DNA from 3 places in the Sphingobium sp. AP49 genome. Region 3 is predicted to be linked to each of the others. Evidence: riboswitches for the same ligand, from Rfam matches in the RefSeq annotation. Region 3 holds a riboswitch; each other region holds the start of a gene.
What was found. Region 3 has a riboswitch for cobalamin ahead of PMI04_RS02555 (TonB-dependent receptor). Riboswitches for the same ligand answer to the same signal wherever they lie in the genome.

Region 1 (7,862 bases), 1.0 Mb from region 3:
CCGGGAAGGGCGCGACGCATGCGCGCTGACCGCCGGATCGGCGGCGCGGGCGTGACATTGGCGGCGGCCCTGCTGGCCGGCTGTTCCATGGCCCCCGCCTATCAGCCGCCCCAGACCAGCGCGCCCGCCGCCTACAAGGAAGTGGCGGGCTGGACCGCGGCCCAACCCGCCGACGCGACGCCGCGCGGCAATTGGTGGGAGGCGTTCAACGATCCCGTCCTTAATGACCTGGAGACCCGCGCCGCGCAGGCCAGCCCGACGCTGGCTGCTGCGCTCGCCCGCTATGACCAGGCGCTCGCTGCCGCACGGGTGGAAAATGCCGACCTGTTCCCGCAAGTGAGCGCAGGCGCCGATGCCGGCCGCCGCCGCGTGTCGGGCAACCGCTTCCAGGGCAATGGCAATGCCGTCACCTATAATGACTATGTGGTGGGCGGCAGCCTCGACTATGAACTCGACCTGTGGGGCCGCATCCGCAACAGCGTGAAGGCGGCGCGGGCCGACACCGACGCCAGCAACGCCGATCTCGCCTCCGCCCGGCTCAGCCTGCAGGCCGCCGTCGCCGACGCCTATGCGCGGCTGCGTGGGCTGGATGCGCAGGCCGAACTGCTCAATCAGACGGTCGAGGCATTCGGCAAGGCCTATGACCTGACCGACCGGCGCCACAAGGGCGGCGTGTCGTCGGGCATCGACGTCAATCGCGCCAAGACGGTGCTGGACAATGCGAAGGCGGATATCTCCGCCATCGCCAATGAACGCGCCGCGACCGAGCATGAGATCGCCGCGCTGGTCGGCGCGATCGCGTCGGACTTCAGCATCGCATCGCGCACGCAGGATCTGGCTGCGCCGGAAATGCCGACCGGCGCGCCCTCGCAACTGCTGGAACGGCGCCCCGACATCGCGGCGGCCGAACGGCGGATGTTCGCCGCCAATGCGCAGATCGGCGTCGCCAAGGCGGCCTTCTTCCCGTCACTGACGCTGGGCCTGACCGGCGGCTGGGAAACCACCCATGGCGACCTGTTCAGCGCGCCCACCAGCTTCTGGGGCCTTGGCCCGGCGTCGGCGCTGCTGACATTGTTCGATGCGGGCAAGCGCAACGCCCAGGTGAAGATGTCGCGCGCGCAATATGAGGAACTGGCCGCCGACTATCGCGACACGGTGCTGACCGCCTTCCGACAGGTGGAGGATGCGATCGCCGCCAGCCATCACCTGTCCGACCAGATCGGCCACCAGCGCAGCGCCGCCGATGCCGCGCAGCGCACCAGCGACCTGGCGCTGACCCGCTATCGCGACGGCGCGTCGGATTATCTGGAGGTGGTGACGGCCCAGACCGATGCACTCGATGCCCAGCGCGCGGTGCTGATCGCCCAGACCCAGCGGATGCGCGCCAGCGTCGCGCTGGTGAAGGCGCTGGGCGGAGCCGCCTGACCACGCTATTGGGCTGACGACAAAAGACAGGAGCGCCCCATGACCAAAACCGTCCTCATCACCGGCGCGACCGCCGGTATCGGCGAAGCCGCCGTCCGCGCCTTTGCCGCCGATGGCTGGCAGGTGATCGGCACCGGCCGCCGCGCCGACCGGCTCGAAAAGCTGGCCGCCGAAATCGGCGACGCCTTCTGCCCACTGGTATTCGACATGCGCGACGAAGCCGCGATCGATGCGGCGCTGGCCAGCCTGCCCGAAGCGTTCCGCGCGATCGACATGCTGGTCAACAATGCCGGCCTGGCGCTCGGCACCGCACCGGCCCAGTCGGCCGACCTCGCCCAGTGGCAACAGATGATCGAGACCAACATCACCGGCCTCGTCACCGTCACCCACAAGCTGTTGCCCGGCCTGGTCGCGCGCAAGGGCGGGATCATCAATCTGAGTTCGGTCGCGGCGACCTATCCCTATGCCGGTGGCAATGTCTATGGCGGCACCAAGGCGTTCGTGCATCAATTCTCGCTCGGCCTGCGGTCGGACCTGCACGGCACCGGGGTGCGCGTCACCTCGATCGAGCCGGGCATGGTCGAGACCGAATTCACGCTGGTCCGCACCGGCAGCCAGCAGGCGTCCGACACCCTCTATGGCAATGCCAATCCGATGACCGCGGACGACATCGCCGCCACTCTGCTGTGGGTCGCGAACCAGCCGCCGCATCTCAACATCAACACGCTGGAACTGATGCCGGTCAGCCAGTCCTTCGCCGGCTTCCAGGTCGCGCGCGAGGGTTAAGCCCGCACATCCCCGGCCGGGGCGAGTTCGATCGCGTCATAGCCCTTCCAGCGATAGAAGAGCGCGCTGGCGATCCAGCAGGCGATGAACAGGCCGATGATCGCGAAGCCGAGATCGTTGAAATGCTCGCCCAGCGTGGCGGCGACATCCCAGATGCCGCCGCTTAGCCCCAGCTTGTCGCCGAGCAGCGCCAGCGTTTCGATCGTGCCGATGCAGATCGCCACCGCCGCCGACAGGGCGGTGATGACGATGTTGTAGTAGAGCTTGCGCAGCGGCTTCACGAACGCCCATTGATAGGCGCCCATCATCAGCATGCCGTCGACCGTATCGACCAGCGCCATGCCGGCGGCAAACAGCAAGGGCAGCACCAGCACCGGCCCCAGCGCGAAGCCGTCGCTCGCTTGCGCGGCGGACAGGCCCAATATCGCCACTTCGGTCGCGGTGTCGAAGCCCAGGCCAAAGAGGAAGCCGAGCGGCGCCATCTGCCAGGGGCGCGAGATCAGGCGGAAGACCGGACGGAACAGGCGCGACAACGGCCCGCGCCCGCCAGTCAGCATGTCGAGATCCGCCTCCACATAGCTGCCACCCGCCTGCACCCGGCGGAAGGTGACCCAGACCTGGCGCAGGATCACCAGATTCATGATCGCGATGGCGAACAGGAAGGTAGCGGAAATCAGCGTCGCGACCACGCCGCCGGCAGCACGGAACCGCTCCAGCCCGGCGAGCGCACTGACCGCATAGGCAAGGCCCAGCGCGGCGACCAGCACGATCGCGCTATGGCCGATCGCGAACCACAGGCCCACGGTCAACGGCCGCTGCCCATCCTGCATCAGCTTGCGCGTCACATTGTCGATCGCGGCGATATGATCGGCATCTACCGCATGGCGCAGGCCGAGGCCCCAGGCGAGCAGGGCCGTGCCCATCATCACCGGCCGGTCGCCGAACAGGGCGAAGGCCCAGCCCCAGACCGCAAGATTGGCAAGGACGAGCGCCGCGATCAGCGGCACGCTGCGGCGCCGAAGAGACGCCTGCAAAGGGGTGGCGGTCATGCGGTTTCTCCGATCAGGGGCCGTAAAGCGCGGGCGCGCCGACGGCGATTGCGGACACGGCGCAGGTCGCGCCGCAGCTTGGAAAGGCCCATCCATGTCCCCGTCCCGCAGACGAGCGTGACCATGGCGAGCAGCGGCAGGACAATGATGTCCCACCAAGGGCGGGTGCGCAGCAGCGGAAAATCGAGCCGGTGCAGCCCGTCCTGCAGCCAGCGGAAGGCCCGGCCATTGCGGTCGAAGGCGCGGATCAGGCGGCCGGACGCGGGATCGACATAGAGGCGCGTCCTCTGGTCATCGGCCAGGATGACGCGCCACACCGGCAGGGCGACGCTGGCCTTGTGGCCATAATAATAAGCGTCTTCTTGGCGCAGCAGGTCGAGCGAGGCGATCGGTGGACCGTCACGCAGCGCGGCGCGCAGGCCCGCTTCGGACAAAGTGGCCGGTCGTCCAGCAGCGTCGAAGCGCTGCGCCTTGCCGGCGCGGTCGATCGCCACCAGATGGACGGCACCGGCAAAGGGTACCGCCTCCAGCCGGACGACGCCCGTCGGCAGGGTGGGCAGCGCCGTGATCGCCCGGCGCGCATCACCCCAGGCGAAGTCGCCGTTCAGCCGCTGGCGCTGCGTCATCATCGCCTCGCTGTCGAGCAGCCCCCAGGGGTTCATCGACAGCAGCCCGCTCGCCACCCAGCTCAGCGTCACTATGCCGAAGAACAGCCCGGCCATATGATGCCACCACCACAGGCCCCGATAGGGCGATCCGATGCTGCCGTCGCGGCGACGGCGCAACCGGGCGATGCCGACCCACAGGCCGGTGATGGTCAGGAAGCAGCCGATCAGCGAGGTCCAGATGACGACCTGGCTCCACAGCGCGCCATCCTGTCGCAGGATCGTGGGATAGAGCCAGTGCGGCACCGCGCCGAGCCAGCCCCAGAAGCGCTGGAAGCGGGTGGTCAGCTGCACCACCTCCCCGCTCCTGCCCGAGACATAGGCCTGCGTCCCCGCCGGATCGGCATAATCGACGCGGTAGAGCGGCGCATTGCGGCGCCAGGTCTGGACCGTCCACTGGTCCATCTCCGTCTGCGCTACCTGCCCGACCGGGCCGGCAATAGCGCTGTTGCGGCCGAACTCGTGCGCCACCCTGTGGATAAGGTCCGGATCGACCTGCTCGACCGGTTTCCCCGATGCCCAGTCATGGGTGCCGACGGACACCCGCATCTGCGGGATGGTCCGCGTCGGATCGAGCGCCGGGGTCACCCGCAGCACGGGGCGCCCGGCCATCATCTCGATCCGGGCGGCGGACAGCATCATGGCGTCGGACAGCGTCCCCGCCTGCCCCGGCGACAGCTTGAGTGGCGTGAGCCCCCCAAGCTGCGTGGCCGGTGTCAGGCGCGGATAGTCGACATAGAGCATCACGAAGCCGGACAGGCACCACAGCGTCATGACGGCGCCGATGATGATGCCCAGCCAGCGATGCAGCAGCAGGACCGGCCGCATCATCGTCAGAAGCTCAGGCCATAGCTGACCCGCAGCGTGCGCGGCACGCCCCGGTAGAAATAGAGGAAGCGGCTGTTGCTGCCGTCCAATACCCCCGCATCGCTGACCGCCGAGCGATAGCCGGTGGAGGCGTAATCGCGGTCGAACAGATTCTCGACATTGATGCCGAACCGGTTGCGCCGCGCCTGGTCCAGCCACAGATGGGCACCTGCATCGACCACGGCATAATTGCCATAGTTCATCCGGCCAAAGCCCGATGCGGTCGACCAGACATCGCCCACCCAATTGGCCGACAGATTGGCGCCGAAGCGGCCCGTTTCCGGCGCATAGACGATCGCGGCGCGGCCATATTGCTCCGGATTGCGATCCCGCTGCACCGAACTGCCCTGATTGCGGACACGCGAATAGGTGTAGCTGGCCGACAGGCCCCAGCCGCCGCTGAGGTTCGCATTCAGTTCCAGCTCGGCGCCCTTGGCCCGCACCTTGTCGCTGACGTTGATATAGGTGCCCTCGGGGAAGCCCGGATCATCATAGGTCGTGTCGATCAGGTCGGTGATGCGCCGGTTGAAATAGGTCGCCTTCCAGCGGATCGCACCGCCGGCCAACGCGCCACCCAGCGCGGCGTTGAGGTTCAGGCTCTCCTCTGGCTTCAGGTTCGGATTGCCGACCTCGCAACAGGGATCATTGCCATAGAGCTGCGAGGCGTCGGGCAGCACAAAGGAGGTGCCGCCATTGGCCTCCACGAACAAGGCGTCGCTGACATCATAGCGCCCCGAGACGTTCCAGATCGTCTTTTCCGATCCCTTCGCCTTGTTGTAGCGCAGGCCCGCGGCGATCCGCCCCTTGCTCGACAGGTCGTCATTGGTGCGCAGCTGGAAGATGCCGGCATGGACCTGTTCGTCGGTCGGCGCGATCAGCAGGACGTCGTCGCGGCCGTTGAAGCTCTGGAAATCATAGCCGATCAGCGTGTCGATGCCGCGCAGCATGTTGAGCTGCACCACCGCGCTGCCGCCATAATCCTGATAGCCCCAGAAGGTGCCGGCCGGGTAGATGATCTGCGGCGGTCCCGCCGGAATGGGATTGCGGATCTGGACATAGGCGGTCTTCCAGTCGTGGAAATAACCCTTGAGAAAGAATTGCACGCCATCCTCGCCGGTATAGTCGAGGCGCAGGCTGGCCACTTCCTCATTGCGGTCGTTGCGGCTCTCCTTCGTCCGCGTCGCGCTGATATTGTCGAGATCGGCCTTGGTGTGCTGGTAAAGCGCGCTCAGGCGCAGGTCCGGCGCGATATCATATTGATATTTGATGCCCGCCGACCAGAGATCATAGCCGCGCGCGCGATCGGTGGCGCTGGGCTGCATCACGTCATAGGGACGATAGCCGTCCGACTGGCTGCGATTGGCCCAGACCACGAAGCGATGTTGGCCGATCGCGCCGCGCAGATAGCCATCCAGGCTGGTGCCGGCATAGCTGTCGAGGCTGGCATTGACCTGGCCGCCCAGATCGTCGCTGAAATCGCGGGTGACGACATTGATGACACCGGCCGCCGCCTGGGTGCCGTAGAACAGGCTTTCGCCCCCTTTCAGCACCTCGATCCGCTCGATCATGCTGGCGGCCATGGTGTCGTTGGGTGACGTGCCGCCATAGAGACGGTTGTTGAGGCGGATACCGTCCATCGTCCACAGCACGTCCTTGGTGCGCGACCCCTGCAGCGCGATGTCGACATAGCTGAACGGCCCGGACTGCGACCGGATGAACAGGCCCGGCACCGCTTCGAGCGCGCGGGCGGTGTCGATCGCGGCGGCATCGCGGATCTGCGTGTCGGTGACGATCTCAATGGCATGGCCATAGCGCGACAGCTGCTGCGGCAGCGTCTCTTCCAGGCTGGTGCCGGTGACGGTGATGCTGTCGCCTTCGACTTCATCGGCAAATGCCGGCGATACGATGGCAAGCGAAAGGGCCAGAGCGGCCCGTGAAACGATATTGGACTTCATATATTCCCCCATCCGGCGCCGCGTTCGACGGGCGGGGGCAACCTTCACGAGCGGCACGCGCGCGAACGTCCGACACACGCGCCGGCCGGGCGCCCAAGGGCAACCGACGCGCGTCGTCGCAGCGGCCCCAGCCGCTCGTTCGTCGCTCAGACGGAAGTTACCGTGCCGCGGCCATCCCCTGGACCAAGGCAAGAGCGACCAGACGCCGGCAGGTCTCCTGGCTCACGGGTCATCGCTTGATGCACGGCCTTCCCAGGCCTCGCAGGATTTAGCGTCCGGCCCAGTGGCTGGCGGATCGGGCATTCTGCCGTCCGCACATGTACATCGCGCTCACCGCTTACAGTTGCAGGGACAGCTGCGGATTTGGACAGTCACCCGTCCGCACCGCATTCCCTATTAAGCCCCTTTCGGGACACCGGCGCGATCATGATCCCATGCCTTGCGGCGCGGGATCGGCGGGATCGATAATCGAATATCAGGCGGGCTGCAAGCCAGTCTCAAAACCAGGCGCGCAGGCCGATCACCAGGCTGGTGGCCGACGGCTTGTCGCCTGCGGCACGGGCATAATCGGCCGTATCGCCCAGCTTGCGCTCCCAATTGACGCCGACATAGGGCGCGAATTCGCGGGCAATCTCGTAGCGCAGCCGCAGCCCCAGCTCGATATCGGACGGACCGGCGCCGATTCCCAGTTCGGGCACATCCTGCGCCGCCAGATTGAACTCGGCGGCGGGCTGCAGGATCAGCCGCTGGGTGAGGCGCTGGTCATAGCTCGCCTCCAGCCGCAGATGGGCGTCGCCCCTGGTCGACAGGAAGGCTTCGGCCCCGACCTCGAACCAGTAGGGCGCCAGGCCGTCGATGCCGATCACCGCATAGCTGCGGTCCGGCCCTTCGCCGAAATCCTGCCGCACGCCCGCCTGCAGGTTGAACCAGGGATCGATCGCCCGGCTGTAGAGCGCCTGCACCTCGGCCCGTTCGAGCGATCCGCCAAACCTCCCCTCGCCCTCGCTCTTGACCGCGAAGCGGTTGATGTCGCCACCGATCCAGCCCTCGCCCTCCCAGGCATAGCCATCCGCGCCCTTGCCGGCGCGATATTCCAGCCGATCGAGCATCCATTG
Region 2 (7,862 bases), 1.9 Mb from region 3:
GCGCCCCGGGGCCAAGGCCGACGCCGTGGATCGTGCCCAATCGCTCCATATCGCTCATTCGACGCGGCTCGCCAGCGCATTGATGGCCGCCACGGTGATGGCACTGCCACCGAGCCGCCCTTCCACGATACAACAGGGGGCCGGCATGGCCTGCCAGAGCGCCGCCTTGGATTCCGCTGCGCCGACGAACCCCACCGGACAGCCGATGATGGCGGCGGGGCGTGGGCAATCCGGTTCTTCCAGCATGGTGAGCAGGTGGAACAACGCGGTCGGCGCATTGCCGATGGCGACCAGCGCCCCGCCGAGATGGGAACGCCACTGCTCCAGCGCGGCGGCGGAGCGCGTGTTGCCCATATGCCGGGCAAGGTCGGGCACCGCGTCATCATGCAGCGTGCAGATGACCGGATTGTCCGCCGGCAGGCGTGCACGGGTAATGCCTTCCGACACCATGCGCGCGTCGCACAGGATAGGGGCACCGGCCGTCAGCGCCGTGCGGGCAGCGATTGCAAAGCCGGGTGAGAAGCGGATATGCGGCGCCAGTCCGACCATGCCGCTGGCATGGATCATGCGCACCGCGACAGGTTCTTCTTCGGGGCTGAAACCGGCCAGATCGGCTTCGGCGCGGATGATGGCGAAGGACCGTTGGTAAATGGCGGGGCCATCCTTTTCATAATCATATGGCATCAGCAGGCTCCAAAATGGCTGAGCAACCGATTGCGATCGAGGCCGGTGTGCAGCGGGGCCGTGCCTGTCGTGGCATTGAGCGCGAGGTCATAGGCTCCGTTGCGCCCGGTCAGCATCACATCGGCCCGCGCCGAGCGGGCACAGCCCTTCGGACAGCCCGATACATGCAGGCTTCCGGCCACCTTCGCCGCTAGGCGCATTGCTATCTGGCGGGTTTCCACGCTTGCCTGCCCGCAGGCGGGCATTCCGGGACAGGCATCGACACGCCGTAATGGCGCGGCCGGATCGGTCGTCAGGTCGGCATGGCGGAGGATCTGGCTGTCGCCCTCAACCACCAGGGTCCGCCACGGCGTTACACGGACTGCGCTCGTCCCCTGCATATCTGCAAGCTGGAGCAAGGTGGCCGCCTTCATGCGGCCGAAGGCGACGCCATAGGCGACGCCCATGTCGAGCGGGCCGGGCAACAGCATCGGCAGTGCCGGGGCAGGGTGGTCCGTTCCGCTGGCCCATTGGGGCAGTGGGGCTGGATGGCGTGCCATGCGCCCACTGCGCGCGCCGCCGCTCTCCACGAACCAGCGCGCGATCGCGATCAGCCCATCCGCCGCCGTCTCTCGTTCGACCCGGATGCCGGTGGCATGCCCGTCCGCACGCAGGATGAGATGCCCATCGCGGCTTCGCTCGACGCGAAAATCCCCCGGTTCCTCTGCAAGCAACCGTCCGGCACCGGCATCGATCACGAACCCGACCTTGCCGGGTAGACCGGGAAGGTCATTCAACCGGCCCATGATGTCGGTGGCGATCCGATGGCTGTCGTCGTCTGTCCGCCAGCAGGGGGTTACCAGGATATTGCGTTGCCCTTCCCGCACGGGACATGCGTCCACCAGGTCATGCGCAAGGAGGTCGTCGAGCAGGACACGCCAATGCTGGGCCGCGACCCCTCGTATCTGCACATTGGCGCGCCGGGTGAGGTCGATCAAACCATTGCCATAGGTCATCGCGACCTTGCCCAGCACAGCCATGGCCTCCGGCGTCAGGCGAGCGTGACGCGGCTTTACCCGCATCAGCAAGCCATCGCCCGCCATCATCGGACGCCAGGCGTCGGGGCACCAGCCCCTGGCCATGCCGGCATTTCTGTTCGGGTCGTCCGGACCCATGAGGCAATCCCCCGCGCGCTGCGGCAACGATGGCGGGGCTTGCCGGGCATAGCCGGTCGACGCGGGCGCGGCGGGCCTGCGCGTCAGAAGCCCGTCACTACGCGAACGTGCAGCCCCAGCCACACGGTTTCGTCGCCCAGACGGAGATTACCGTGCCAAGACCATTCCCTGGGTCAGGGCAAGAGCGAACAGCGCACCGGCCGGTCTCCTGGCTCACGGGTCGTCGCTTGATGCACGCCTTCCCGGATCGGCAATCGGCCTGTCCAGTGGCTGCCCTGGATGACAGGGCCTGCGCATCGCACTATCCGCTTACAGTTGCAGGGACAGCTGCGGATTTGGGAAGATATTCCCGCACCGCATTCCCGATTATGCTTCTTGCGAAGCACCGGTACGATCATGATGCACCGCGGATCGCCCCGCGGCACGCCGCCTCTCTATGCCACGCGCTGACATAAGCCAAGGCCGGATCGTTTGCCGATCATCCAGAAGCGGCCAGCCGACGGGGCAGGCGTCGCGATATTGCGGCGGCGATGCGCGTTACGACATGTGCGCCATCGATACGGGGGGGGGCATCGGTACCGGGGCCGCATCCAAGGGAGATGATGATGGCCGATCAACTATGCCGCCAACCGCATTTGGGCGCGATCCTGGAAGGGGCGGGCGGCGGCGATTGGTCGCAATCCCGGCCATATCCAGGCCCTCGCCGGACTGAGGCCGGCCATCGCGGACACGGACGCCACAGCGCCACCCTCATCCAGCCGACCGCCGTCGCCGCCGAATGAGCGACGCCGCGTCGATCAAGGCAGCAGAGCCGGCTGCTGGTCGGGGGCCTCGATCATATCTGGACCCGTCCGGAACAACCCGCCCAGGTGGAGATCGCGGCATGGACGGTCCAATATTGGCCCCAGAATTTGGCGTCGAACAGGGCTTGGCTGGTGTCGATGTCACCGTCCCGGAAAGCACCCGTGCGGTATCATGTCGCGATCGCTCTCCCCAAATGTGACACCCTGTGGGAAATGCGTGCGCGTAACGATGGAACGCCCAACCGGTAGAGCATATGAGCGATGCGATGATGGAGAACGGCGGTCAGCGCGCCAATCGCGTTCGATTCGCCAGACTGCGCCGCCAATCCATGTCAGCAGCCCGAACGATCGCGCTGTCCCGCTCTTCTTGGGACAAATAAAAAGGGCGAGCCGTCAGGCCCGCCCTTTCGAAATCTCGCCGAGGCGAAGATTACTTCGCGTTCGCAGCGTTCTCGGCAACGTTCGCGGCGTTAGCAGCTTCGTTGGCGGCGTTAGCAGCGTTGTCAGCGGCGTTAGCAGCGTTCTCGACAACGTTTTCGACGACGGCGTTCGAAGCGTTCGCGGTCTCGTTGGCCGGCTTCTCACCGCAAGCGGCGAGGGCCATCAGACTGGCCGAAGCGAAAACAACAGCGATCTTCTTCATTGTGTACGGCTCCCATAGCATTATGCCGCGTCTGGCACGTTACAAATGTGACCCTACGCGAGCGACCCGCATTAACGTGTGCGTTGCACAAATCAATGCTTTTCTAACGTCGGTGAAGCGGCAGAATCACGCGACGGGGCGTTGTCTACTATAAAAGTTCAGTTAATGCCCAATGTTTCTGCCGCATTTGCAGCAATGTTCAGCGTGACAGCCCAGGCCGCCACATTCTGTCGCAACTGGGTCAGATCCACCTTGTCCAGCGTGTCGTCCGGCGTGTGATGGATGTCGAAATAGCGGGCGCCGTCCTGTTGCAGGTCGATCACCGGCACGCCGGCATCCACCAGCGGTTCGATGTCCGATCCCCCATGCGCTTTGTCCCGGCTCGGCACGATGCCCAGCGGCGCCAGGCCCTGCGCGATCCGGCCCGACAGGGCCTCATGGCCAGCAGGCAGGGTGAAGTCGACCTTCCACACCTTGTCGGCGCCGAAGTCGGATTCCAGTACCAGTGCATGCGGTTCCTTGCCGTGCGCGGCGAAATAGGCGCGGCCGCCATTGCCGCCCACTTCCTCGGCGCCGGCGAACAGCACGCGGATCGTGCGGCGCGGCGTGCCCGTGTTGGCAACCTGCAGCGCGGCGGCGGCGACGATGCCGCAGCCCGAGGCATCGTCGATCGCGCCGGTGCCCTGGTCCCAGCTGTCGAGATGGCAGGCGACGACGATCACGCCGGCCTTGGGATCGCTACCGGGGATTTCGGCGATGACATTGCCCGACGGTTGCTCCTTGGCGGTCTTGGATACGGCGGTCAGGTGGACCCGCACCGGCTTGCCCCGTGCAACAACGCGGGCCATCTGCTCGGCATCGGGCACGCTGACGGCAACGGCGGGGATCGGCGTCACGCCGTCAGCCCACATCTGCACACCGGTATGGGCGATGCGATGATGATCGGTGCCGATCGACTTGACCAGGATCGCGATCGCGCCCTTCTTGGCGGCGATGCTCGGCCCCTGGCGCCGCGCCGCGCCATAATAGCCATAGCCCGACCCATCCTGGGCGGCGACCATGTCATGGCTGACGAAGACGATCTTGCCCTTCACCGCACTGTCCGGCGCGGCCTGCAGGTCGGCGATGGTCGGGAAATAAGCGATCTCGCCGTCAATGCCCTGTGCCGGGGTGGACCCGCTATTGCCGAGCGCGGCAACCACCAGCTTCTGCGGGAAGGGAGCGATGATCGCCGCCTCGTCATGGACCCGTTCCCACAACGGCATCGTATAGGGTTCGGCGCGGACGTTGGCGAAGCCCAGCGCCTTGAGCTTGGCAACGGCCCAGTCGCGCCCGCGCGCTTCCAGCGGCGTGGCCGCCGGGCGCGGGCCGACTTCGGTCGTCAATCCCTCGGTGATGGACCAGGCGACATCGTCTTTCAGCGCGGCTTCGCGAATCGTCGCGTCGCTGGCCGGGGCGGCCTGGGCGAGGGCGGGGGTGAGGATGCTGCCAAGGAGCAGGGCGGCGAGCTGGCCCGATCGGATTTTCTGCATGGCTGAAGGCTTACTCAGACATACCCCATTTGCCAATGGCTTCCGCCTCCGCTAATTCGGCGCAAATTTTCCTGTTCATACCCTTGGAGCTGCGCGAACCCATGTCCGCCTCATCGCAATATGCCTATGTCATGAAGAGCATGACGAAAACCTTCCCCGGCGCGGCGAAGCCGGTGCTCAACCAGATCAACCTGCAATTTTACCGCGGGTCGAAGATTGGCATCGTCGGTCCGAACGGTGCGGGCAAGTCGACCCTGATGAAGATCATGGCCGGTATCGACACCGATTTCTCGGGTGAAGCCTGGCCGGGCGAGAATATCACCGTGGGTTACCTGCCGCAGGAGCCGCAGCTCGATCCCAACAAGACCGTGCTGGAAAACGTCAAGGACGGCGCGCGCGAGATCGCGGACAAGATGGACCGCTTCAACGAGATCAGCATGATCATGGCCGATCCGCCGGAGGACGTCGATTTCGACGCGCTGATGGAGGAAATGGGCACGCTGCAGGAACAGATCGACGCGGTCGATGGCTGGACCCTCGACAATCAGCTCGAAATCGCGATGGAAGCGCTGCGCTGCCCGCCGTCGGACTGGTCGGTGGAAAGCCTGTCGGGCGGTGAAAAGCGCCGTATCGCGCTGACCCGCCTGCTGATCCAGAAGCCGGACATCCTGCTGCTCGACGAACCGACCAACCATCTGGATGCCGAAAGCGTCACCTGGCTGGAAAACCACCTGAAGGAATATGCCGGGTCGGTGCTGATGATCACCCACGACCGCTATTTCCTCGACAATGTCGTGGGCTGGATCCTGGAGCTCGATCGCGGGAAATATTTCCCCTATGAAGGCAACTACTCCACCTATCTGGAGAAGAAGGCCAAGCGCCTGGAGCAGGAAGACCGCGAGGCGACCGGCCGCCAGAAGGCGATCAACGACGAGCTGGAATGGATCCGTCAGGGCGTCAAGGGCCGCCAGACCAAGTCCAAGGCGCGCATCAAGAAATTCGAGGAACTGGTCGCCAACCAGAATAACCGTACCCCGGGCAAGGCGCAGATCGTCATCCAGGTACCCGAGCGCCTGGGCGGCAAGGTGATCGAGTTCAAGGGCATTTCAAAGGCCTATGGCGACAAGCTGCTGTTCGAGGACCTGTCCTTCCTGCTGCCGCCGGGCGGCATCGTCGGCGTGATCGGCCCGAACGGCGCAGGCAAGTCCACCCTGTTCCGTATCATCACCGGCCAGGAAACGCCCGACACCGGCGAAGTCGATATCGGCTCGACCGTGCGCCTGGGCTATGTCGACCAGAGCCGCGACCATCTCGATCCGACGAAGAATGTCTGGGAAGAAGTGTCGGACGGCCTCGATTATGTAAAGGTCAATGGCCATGACATGTCGACCCGCGCCTATGTCGGTGCCTTCAACTTCAAGGGGCAGGACCAGCAGAAGAATGTCGGCAAGCTGTCGGGTGGTGAGCGCAATCGCGTCCACATCGCCAAGATGCTGAAAAAGGGCGGCAACGTGCTGCTGCTCGACGAACCGACCAACGATCTTGACGTCGAAACGCTGGGCGCGCTCGAAGAAGCGATCGAGAATTTCGCCGGCTGCGCCGTGGTCATCAGCCATGACCGCTTCTTCCTCGATCGCCTCGCCACCCACATCCTCGCATTCGAGGGCAACAGCCATGTCGAATGGTTCGAGGGTAATTTTGAAGCCTATGAGGAAGACAAGCGTCGCCGCCTGGGCGATGCCGCCGATCGCCCGACCGCGCTGGCCTATAAGAAGCTGACGCGCTGATAGACTTGGGAGGCTGGCACAGGCCTCCCATAAAATTCTGTCAGAACAAGGATTTGCAACGCCCGGTATCCATCTGGATGCCGGGCGTTTTGCTGCGCCATCGCTCCAGCGGTAACGAAGTTGCAATATCTGCAACAGGGGTTCCGCCCTTCGCAATTGCGAAAGAATGCGCTGCACTGCACATAGGACCTGCCTTTCAGGCATCCTCTCCTAAAACTTATCAAGGCCGGCCTTTCGGGGCTGGCCCTTTTTTTGTCCATCGAACGTGCGGTCTCAGACGGGCAGGCTCAGGTGGGGATGGGGCAGGTCGCGGGCGGCCGGGCCAGCGCGGCATTGTTCAGGAAATCATGGTCCGTCAGCGCGTCGAGAAAGGCGAGCAGGGCGGGCATGTCGACATCGGCCAGCATCGGCGCGGCATGGCGGCGGATCGCCGATTCGATCGTCGGCGACTGGCCGTCATGCAGCCAGGGTCCAGTGACGGCGACATTGCGCAGCGATGGCGTGCGGAACTGCTCGGGCGGCGGCTCGACGCCCGGGGGCAGGGGCTTGCCGCCATAGGCCGCGCTGTCCGCCTCGCGCGGGGCGCTGGTGCCGACATAATGGGTCTTGCTGTCGGTAAGGTCCGTGCCGGAATGGCAATCGGCGCAGCCTGCCGCCTTGAACTGCGCCGCCCCGCGCGCGGCCAGCGGCGACAGCGCGCCGCGATCATGAGCGCTGCCGAACGAGATCATCGTCCGCTGGAAAACGGCAAGGGCGGCCGTCACTTCGGCAAAGCCGACCCCGCCCTGAGCGCCGGGGAAGGCGGCGGCGAACATCCGGCGATAGCAGGGATCGGCGCCGATCCGCCGGGCCAGCCCGGCATCGTCCTGCGCCAGCCCCATCTCGACCGGCTTGGTCCCGGTCATCGGTACCATCGCCTGCTGCTCCAGCGTGCTAAGCCCTGCCTCGGTCCAGGTCAGGCCGCTGCGCCAGGCGACATTGGCAAGGCCCGGCACATTGCGCACCCCCATGTCGCCCATCACACCGCGATGGGTGGACAGGCCGTCGGCAAAGCCCTTCTCCTGCTGATGGCAATCGGCGCAGGCCATGCTGCCATCGGCCGACAGGGCGCGATCATAGAAAAGCCGGCGCCCGAGCGCGACCTTCGCCGCGCTCATGCCATTGTCCGCCGGGATGCTGGGCGCTGCGACGCCAGCGGGCAGGGCCGGCCAGCGCCAGGTCGGACGCACGGCGCCCAGCCCTGTCGCCAGCAATGCCGC
Region 3 (7,862 bases):
CAGGGACAAGAAGCGCGCCGCACCCAGCTTGTGGTGATCGGCCAGAAGGGGCTGGACCGCGCCGCGATCGAGGCCGACATCCAGGCCGTGCTCGGCTGATGCATCTCTTGTCCGCCACGCCGGGAACGATCAGCGACGGCGAGGAGGCGATCGACCTCGATCAGCCGCCCGGCGACATCGTCATCCTGACCGTGGCGGACAGCGACCTGGCCTGTTTCGCCGCCGCTGCCGCGCGCCTGCCCGATGACGCGCCGACCGTGCGGCTGGCCAATCTGCTGCAGCTCAAACATCCCTATTCGGTCGACCTCTATGTCGAGAAGGTGATCGCCAAGGCGCGCTTCGTCTGCGTCATCCTGCTCGGCGGCAAGAGCTACTGGCCCTATGGCGTGGACGAGATTGCGCAGGTCGCGCGCGAACGGGGCATCGCCTTCGCCGCGATCGCCGACGGGCGCGAGGGCGATCCCGCGCTGGATCTGGCCTCTACCGTGCCGGCGGCGATGCGCGAGCAGTTGCGCGACTATCTGCGCCAGGGCGGCACCGCCAATGCGCTGTCCTTCCTGCGCTGCGCCGCCCGGCTGACCGGTGCGGATGCGGGCGAACCCGACCATCCGCTGCCGATCGCCGACGCGGGCCTCTATCTGCCCGGCCATGACCGGCCGGGCGTGGCCGAACTGCGCGCGACCTGGACTGAGGGCCGGCCGGTGGCGCTGCTGATCTTCTATCGCGCTTTGGTGGTGGCCGGCACGCTGAGCGCGGTCGATGCGATGGTCGCGGCCCTTGGCGCGCGCGGCTTCAACGTCGCCGCCGTGCATGTCCGTGCGCTGCGCGAGCCGTTCGTGCGCGACTGGCTCGGCGGACTGCTGGCCGACATCGCGCCCGACATCATCGTCAATGCGACCAGCTTCGCCGCCTCGTCGTCGTCCGAGCCGCGCGTGCCGGGCATATTGGAACAGGCCGACTGCCCGATCCTGCAGACCGCCTTTGCCGGGGTCGAGGAAGGGAGTTGGCGCGGGTCCGCCCGTGGCCTTGGCCCGCGCGACCTGGCGATGAATGTCGCTCTGCCCGAAGTGGACGGGCGCCTCTTCACCCGCGCCGTCGCCTTCAAGGCGGCCGAGCGGTTCGACGCGCGGACCCAGTGCGGCATCGTCGTGCCGCGCGTGGCACCCGACCGGGTCGCCTTCGTCGCCGATCTGGCGGGCAACTGGGCGGCGCTGCGCCGCACCGCGCCGGCGCAGCGCCGGGTCGCGCTGGTGCTGGCCAATTATCCCAATCGTGACGGGCGGATCGGCAATGGGGTCGGCCTCGACACGCCGGCCAGCGCGGCCGCGATCCTGTGCCAATTGGGCGATGCCGGCTATGCGATCGGCGACGCCCCGCGCGATGGCGCTGCGCTGATGCGGCTGATGACCGGCGGTGTCACCAATGATCTCGCGTCGATCGACAGGCCGGGAGAGGTCAGCCTGTCGCTCGATGTCTATCGCGCCGCCCTTGCCGCTCTGCCGGCCAGCGCGCGTGACGCCATGGTCGATCGCTGGGGACCGCCCGAGGCCGACCCCTTCGTGCGCGACGGCGCCTTTCGCCTTGCCGTCCATCGCTTCGGCCATGTCGCGATCGCGGTGCAGCCGGCGCGCGGCTATAATATCGATCCCAAGAGCAGCTATCATGACCCCGCGCTGCCGCCGCCGCACGCCTATCTCGCCTTCCATGTCTGGCTGGCGCAGGATTTCGGCGCGCAGGCGCTGGTGCATGTCGGCAAGCATGGCAATCTGGAATGGCTGCCGGGCAAGGCGGTGTCGCTCTCGGCCGATTGCTTCCCCGAAATCTGCGCCGGGCCGGTGCCGCAACTCTATCCCTTCATCGTCAATGATCCGGGCGAAGGGACGCAGGCCAAGCGCCGCATCGGCGCCGTCATCCTCGACCATCTGACCCCGCCGCTGACCCGCGCGGAAAGCTATGGGCCGCTCAAGCAGCTCGAAGCGCTGGTGGACGAATATTATCTTGCCGCCGGCATGGACCCGCGCCGGCTCGACCGGTTGCGCCGCGATATCCTCGACCTCGCCCGCAGCCAGGGGCTGGACAAGGATGCGGCCGCCGCCGGTGATGATGACGACGCGCTTGCTGCGATCGACAATTATCTGTGCGAGCTGAAGGAATTGCAGATCCGCGACGGGCTGCATGTCTTCACCGCATCGCCGGAAGGGCGACTGCGGCGCGACCTGCTGATCGCGCTGGCGCGCACGCCGCGCGGCCTCGATCATCCGGGGCAGGCGTCCTTGCTGCGGGCGCTGGCCGATGATCTGGGGCTGGGTTTCGATCCGCTCGATTGCGTGCTGGGGGCGCCGTGGCAGGGGTCGCGTCCGGCGACGCTGGCGGACTTATCCACAGATGCCTGGCGCACCCATGGCGACATGGTCGAGCGGCTGGAATTGCTGGCGGCGGCTCTGGTCGATGGCGGGGCGCCGGTCGGCCTGGCCAGCGCGGCGGTGCTGGCGTCGATCGCCGATGATCTGGCGCCGCGCGTCGATGCCTGTGGCCCGCGCGAGGCGGCCGCCCTGCTGGCCGGGCTGGATGGGCGCTTCGTGCTGCCGGGGCCATCGGGCGCGCCAACGCGCGGCCGGCCCGACGTGCTGCCGACCGGGCGCAATTTCTTCTCGGTCGATACCCGCGCCGTGCCGACCGCCGTCGCCTGGGATCTGGGCCAGCGATCGGCGCAATTGCTGGTCGACGATTATCTCCAGCGCGAGGGCGACTATCCCCGCGCCATCGCCCTGTCCGCCTGGGGCACGGCGAACATGCGCACCGGCGGCGACGATATTGCGCAGGCGCTGGCGCTGATGGGGGTGCGGCCGCGCTGGGAATGGAGTTCGGGGCGGGTCGTCGGCTTCGAGATGATGACGCTCGCTGAGCTGGGCCGGCCGCGCGTCGACGTGACATTACGTGTCTCCGGCTTCTTCCGCGACGCCTTCCCCGAACAGATCGACCTGATCGACAGCGCCGCCCGCGCGGTGATGGCGCTCGATGAGCCGGACGAGGATAATCCCGCCGCCGCCCGGCATCGCGCCGAACAGGCAGCGCTGGTGGCGGACGGCGCTGATGCGGCGGAGGCCGCGCGCCGCGCCGGTGCCCGCGTGTTCGGATCGAAGCCCGGCGCCTATGGCGCGGGACTGCAGGCGATGATCGACGAGAAAATCTGGCACAGCCGCGCCGATCTCGCCCAGGTCTATCTCGACTGGGGCGGCTATGCCTATGGCGCGGGGGTGGAGGGCGACAGCGAACGCGACCTGTTCGCCACCCGCCTGGCGCAGGCCGATGCCGTCGTCCAGAATCAGGATAATCGCGAGCATGACCTGCTCGACAGTGACGATTATTATCAGTTCGAGGGCGGCATCGCCGCCGCCATCGAGCATCTGAAGGGCGCCAAGCCGCTCAGCTATCATAATGACCATAGCCGCCCGGAACGGCCGGTGATCCGCACGCTGGAGGACGAGATCGGCCGCATCGTCCGCGCCCGCGTCACCAACCCCAAATGGATCGCCGGCGTCATGCGCCATGGCTACAAGGGCGCGTTCGAGATTGCCGCCTCGGTCGACTATCTCTTCGCCTTCGCCGCCACCACCCATGCGGTGCGCGACCATCATTTCGACGCCGTCCACGCCGCCTTCATCGAGGATGAGGCGGTGCGCACCTTCATGGCCGACGCCAATCCCGCCGCCCTGCGCGAGACCGCCGCCCGGCTGGCCGAGGCGCTGGAACGCGGCCTGTGGAAACCCAGATCGAACAGCGCGGGCATGCTGCTCGCCCAGCTCGCAGGAGAGTGACGATGGCCGAACGCACCGACGAACAGCATGCGGAAAAGATGAAGAAGAAGCAGGCCGCCCATGACAAGATCATGGCGACCAAGACCCAGGAAAAGGGCCTGCTGATCGTCCATACCGGCAAGGGCAAGGGCAAGACCACGGCGGCGCTGGGCATGGTCGTCCGCATGATCGGCCATGGCAAGAAGGTCGGCGTGGTCCAGTTCGTCAAGGGCGCGATGACCACCGGCGAGAAGCTCGTGTTCGACGCTTTCCCCGACCAGATCGAGTTCAAGCCGATGGGCGAGGGCTTCACCTGGAACACCCAGGATCGCAGCCGCGACATCGCGCTCGCCCGCGAGGCGTGGGACGAGGTGAAGCGCATGGTCGCCGACCCCGATTATGCCATGGTGCTGGCCGACGAGCTGAATATCGTGCTGCGCTACGACTATCTGCCGCTGGACGAGGTGCTGGCGGTGCTCGACGCCAAGGACGCGATGAAGCATGTCGTCGTCACCGGCCGCAACGCGCCCGAGGCGCTGATCGAGGCGGCCGACCTGGTCACCGAGATGACCATGATAAAGCATCCCTTCCGCAGCGGGGTGAAGGCGCAGGCCGGCATCGAATATTGATGCAGGCGTTCGCCCCCGATTTCTGCGCGACGCTGACCGACCTGCTCACCTGGCGCCGCGACGTGCGCCATTTCCGCAGCGATCCGCTGGACGAAGCGATGGTGCTGGAGCTGCTGACGCTGGCGCAACTGGCGCCGTCTGTCGGCAACAGCCAGCCCTGGCGCTTCGTCCGGGTGAAGACGGCGGCGCTGCGCGCGGCGCTGGCCGGCCATGTCGATGCCGAGCGCGAGCGCGCGACCAGCCAGATCACCGATGCCACCCGGCATGATGCCTATCGCGCGCTGAAGCTGCACGGGCTGCGCGAGGCACCGGAGATTATCGCGGTCTTCTGCGACGATGCGACTACGGCCGGCGCGGGGCTGGGCGCCGCGACCATGCCGCAGACCCACCTCTATTCGGTGGTGCTGGCGATCCACACGCTGTGGCTGGCAGCGCGGGCACGCGGCCTGGCGCTCGGCTGGGTATCGATCCTCGACCCGGCCTTTGTCGCGGGCCTCCTTGAGGTACCGCCCGGCTGGACCTTCGTCGCGCTGCTATGTCTGGGCCATCCCGAAGCCGTCGCCGACACGCCCGAACTGGACCGGCTGGGCTGGCAGGCGCGGCTCGATCCGCTGGCGCAGATCAGCGCGCGCTGACGGCGCGCGACAGGGCTTGTGCCGCCTGCACATAGGCCGGACCACCGCACACCGTCCAGGCCTGCGGCAGGCTGATCCGCGGGATGCTGCGCAGCGCGGGATGGTGCAGCATTTCGGTGCCCTGGTCGCTGATCCGGTCGGTCGCGCTTTCGACGATCAGATAGTCGGGCCGGGCCGCGACCATTTCCTCCAGGCTGATCTGCGCGATCGCCGGCTTGCCCAGATCGGCCGCCAGATTGCGCAGCCCTGCGCGCGTCATGAGGTCGTCGACCAGCGTGCCCGTGCCGGTCATATAGCCGCGCCGCTGATAATAGGCCGCCACCTTGGGCCGGGGTGCGCGGGGCAGGGCGGCGAGGTCCCGGTCCATGCGCGCGATCATCGCCTCCCCGCGATCGGCATGGCCGATCGCCTGCGCCACCGTGCGGATCGACGCAACGATGTCGGCATAGCTGTCCGCGCTTTTCAGGTCGACGGCGGGATAGTGCTGCGCCTTCAATATCGCGATCGCCGGGTTGCGCCGGGCCGGCATGCCGATCACCAGATCGGGATTGACGGCCAATATCTGCTCGGCCGATCCGTCCAAAATCGGCAATCCCTTGGTGGCGCCTGCCACGGCTGACATTTGCTGATCGCCGGCATTGTGGGTCAGGCCGGCAATCTGGTTGCGGTCGGCCAGCGCCACCAGCAACTGATCGGCGCACAGGTTCAGCGAGACGATGCGTTGCGGACGTTTTTCGTCCCTCGGCGCGCCATGCGGTGCGGCTGCCCACAAGCCCGTTCCGACCAGAACCGTCATACCCAGCGCGATCATCGCCTGGGCGGATCCACGAGAAAAGCATCGTTGCATCACGATCCGTCCTTAGCCGGCATGACCGTTCAGGCAAGGGTGATTGACGCTTCTGTCGCGCTCCCGTATCGCGCAACTTGCGACAGGTTCTCCGGCAACGGGGATGAAAAGGGAATGGGGTTCAAGACCCCGGCTGCCCCTGCAACTGTGAGCGGAGAGTCCTCGCACCATATGCCATTGGGATCGCAAGATCCTGAGAAGGCGGCGCGAATTGGCGATGACCCGCAAGCCAGGAGACCTGCCCGTCGCGGTCGTCCTTCGTGCGGACAGGGTGTGTCGGACGAACGGGGGTGAACCCGCGTGACGACAGGTGGACCGCATCGGATGCGGGGACCATGTCGCGCCCTTTCGGGTATCGATATCGTTCCCATGATGTGGCCCTTTGTCTGCTGGGGTCTCCTCGTGTTGAAATATCTGACTTTCTGTTCCTTCCTTCTCTCCACCACCGCCTTTGCCGAAGACGCGCAGCAGGCCCCGCCGCCCGATGCCGCCGCCGATGCCGGGGCATCCTCGATCCTCGTCACGGCGACCCGCCTCGCCACGCCGGTGGATCAGGTACCGGCCTCCGTCACCGTGCTCGACAAGGTCGCGATCGACCGCGCGCAGGATATGGGCGTCACCGAATTGCTGCTGCGCACGCCGGGCGTCAGCATCTCGCGCAATGGCGGCTATGGCACGGCGACCTCGCTGCGCATTCGGGGCGCGGAATCCGACCAGACCGTGGTGGTGATCGATGGCGTCAAGCTCAACGACCCGTCCTCGGCCGGCGGCGGCTATAATTTCGCCAATCTGCTGGTCGGCGATGCCTCGCGCATAGAAGTGTTGCGTGGTCCCCAGTCGACCCTGTGGGGCAGCCAGGCGATCGGCGGTGTCGTCAATGTCGTTACCGCCATGCCCGAAAAGGCGCTGGAAGGCAGTTTCGATATCGAGGCCGGATCGCGCGACACCGTCAGTGCCCGCGCGGCGTTGGGCGGCAAGGCGGGGCCTGTCAGCTGGCGGATCGGCGGCCAGAGCTTCTCCACCGAGGGCATTTCCGCGATCAGCCCGGCCTTTGGCGGCAAGGAGAAGGACGGCTATACCAACCGCAGCGTAACCGGCCGGGTCGAGGTCGCGCTAGCGGACGGGATCAGCGCCGACCTGCGCGGCTATTATTCCGACGGCCATGTCGATTTCGACGCGACCAGCGCGGACAGCCCGGCCTATGGCACCAATCGCGAATTTGTCGGCTATGCCGGCCTGAACGTCGCGCTGCTCGACGGCCGGTTCCGCAACCGTTTCGGCTATGGCTATACCGACACCGATCGCGACAATTATGATCCGCGCAACCAGCGCCGTCAGACCTTCGACGCCGCCGGGCGCAACCAGCGGTTGGAATATCAGGGCAGCTTCGCCATCGCCGACGGCTGGACCGCGCTGTTCGGGGTGGAGAATGAGAATAGCCGCTTCCGCAGCGTGTCACCTTCGGCGTCGCTTTCGGTGCCCATTCCCGACCCGGCCCGCGGCAAGGCAGAGATCACCAGCGTCTATGGCCAGATCAATGCCCAGCCGATTGCCGGCCTGACCCTGACCGGCGGGCTGCGTTACGACGATCATGATCGCTATGGCGGCCGCACCCTCTTTTCGGCCGGCGGGGTGTGGGCGTTGCCGACCAGGACGGTGCTGCGCGCCAGCTATGGTGAGGGCTTCAAGGCGCCGACCCTCTATCAGCTCTATTCCGAATATGGGAACCAGGCGCTCGATCCCGAACGCGCCCATGGCTGGGAAGCAGGTGCGGAGCAGCGCTTCTTTGGCGAAACATTGCGGCTGGGCGCGACCTGGTTCGACCGGACCACGACCGACCAGATCATCTACAACAGCTGTTCGTCGAGTTCGACCGATCCGCTCTGCTTCACGCCGGGCACCACGACGCGGCGCTTTGGCTATTATCTCAATGTGTCGCGCGCGAAGGCGCATG

Region 1: another riboswitch for cobalamin. It lies ahead of PMI04_RS18855 (TonB-dependent receptor); the one in region 3 lies ahead of PMI04_RS02555 (TonB-dependent receptor).
Region 2: another riboswitch for cobalamin. It lies ahead of PMI04_RS11850 (cobalamin biosynthesis protein CobG); the one in region 3 lies ahead of PMI04_RS02555 (TonB-dependent receptor).

Annotation. Positions count from the first base shown of each region.
Region 1 covers NZ_CP124576.1:3,994,171-4,002,032, forward strand. The annotation lists gene PMI04_RS18830 (efflux RND transporter periplasmic adaptor subunit) at 1-29, shown strand, start outside; gene PMI04_RS18835 (efflux transporter outer membrane subunit) at 19-1,425, shown strand; gene PMI04_RS18840 (SDR family NAD(P)-dependent oxidoreductase) at 1,465-2,211, shown strand; gene PMI04_RS18845 (HoxN/HupN/NixA family nickel/cobalt transporter) at 2,208-3,260, opposite strand; gene PMI04_RS18850 (PepSY domain-containing protein) at 3,257-4,756, opposite strand; gene PMI04_RS18855 (TonB-dependent receptor) at 4,759-6,747, opposite strand; cobalamin riboswitch at 6,937-7,182, opposite strand; gene PMI04_RS18860 (copper resistance protein B) at 7,245-7,862, opposite strand, start outside.
Region 2 covers NZ_CP124576.1:2,453,333-2,461,194, reverse strand. The annotation lists gene cobI (precorrin-2 C(20)-methyltransferase) at 1-58, opposite strand, end outside; gene PMI04_RS11855 (precorrin-8X methylmutase) at 55-684, opposite strand; gene PMI04_RS11850 (cobalamin biosynthesis protein CobG) at 684-1,805, opposite strand; cobalamin riboswitch at 2,019-2,243, opposite strand; gene PMI04_RS11845 (hypothetical protein) at 3,072-3,284, opposite strand; gene PMI04_RS11840 (M20/M25/M40 family metallo-hydrolase) at 3,443-4,816, opposite strand; gene ettA (energy-dependent translational throttle protein EttA) at 4,918-6,603, shown strand; gene PMI04_RS11830 (cytochrome-c peroxidase) at 6,891-7,862, opposite strand, start outside.
Region 3 covers NZ_CP124576.1:524,762-532,623, forward strand. The annotation lists gene cobW (cobalamin biosynthesis protein CobW) at 1-99, shown strand, start outside; gene cobN (cobaltochelatase subunit CobN) at 99-3,818, shown strand; gene cobO (cob(I)yrinic acid a,c-diamide adenosyltransferase) at 3,821-4,426, shown strand; gene bluB (5,6-dimethylbenzimidazole synthase) at 4,426-5,061, shown strand; gene PMI04_RS02550 (ABC transporter substrate-binding protein) at 5,048-5,908, opposite strand; cobalamin riboswitch at 5,976-6,169, shown strand; gene PMI04_RS02555 (TonB-dependent receptor) at 6,311-7,862, shown strand, end outside.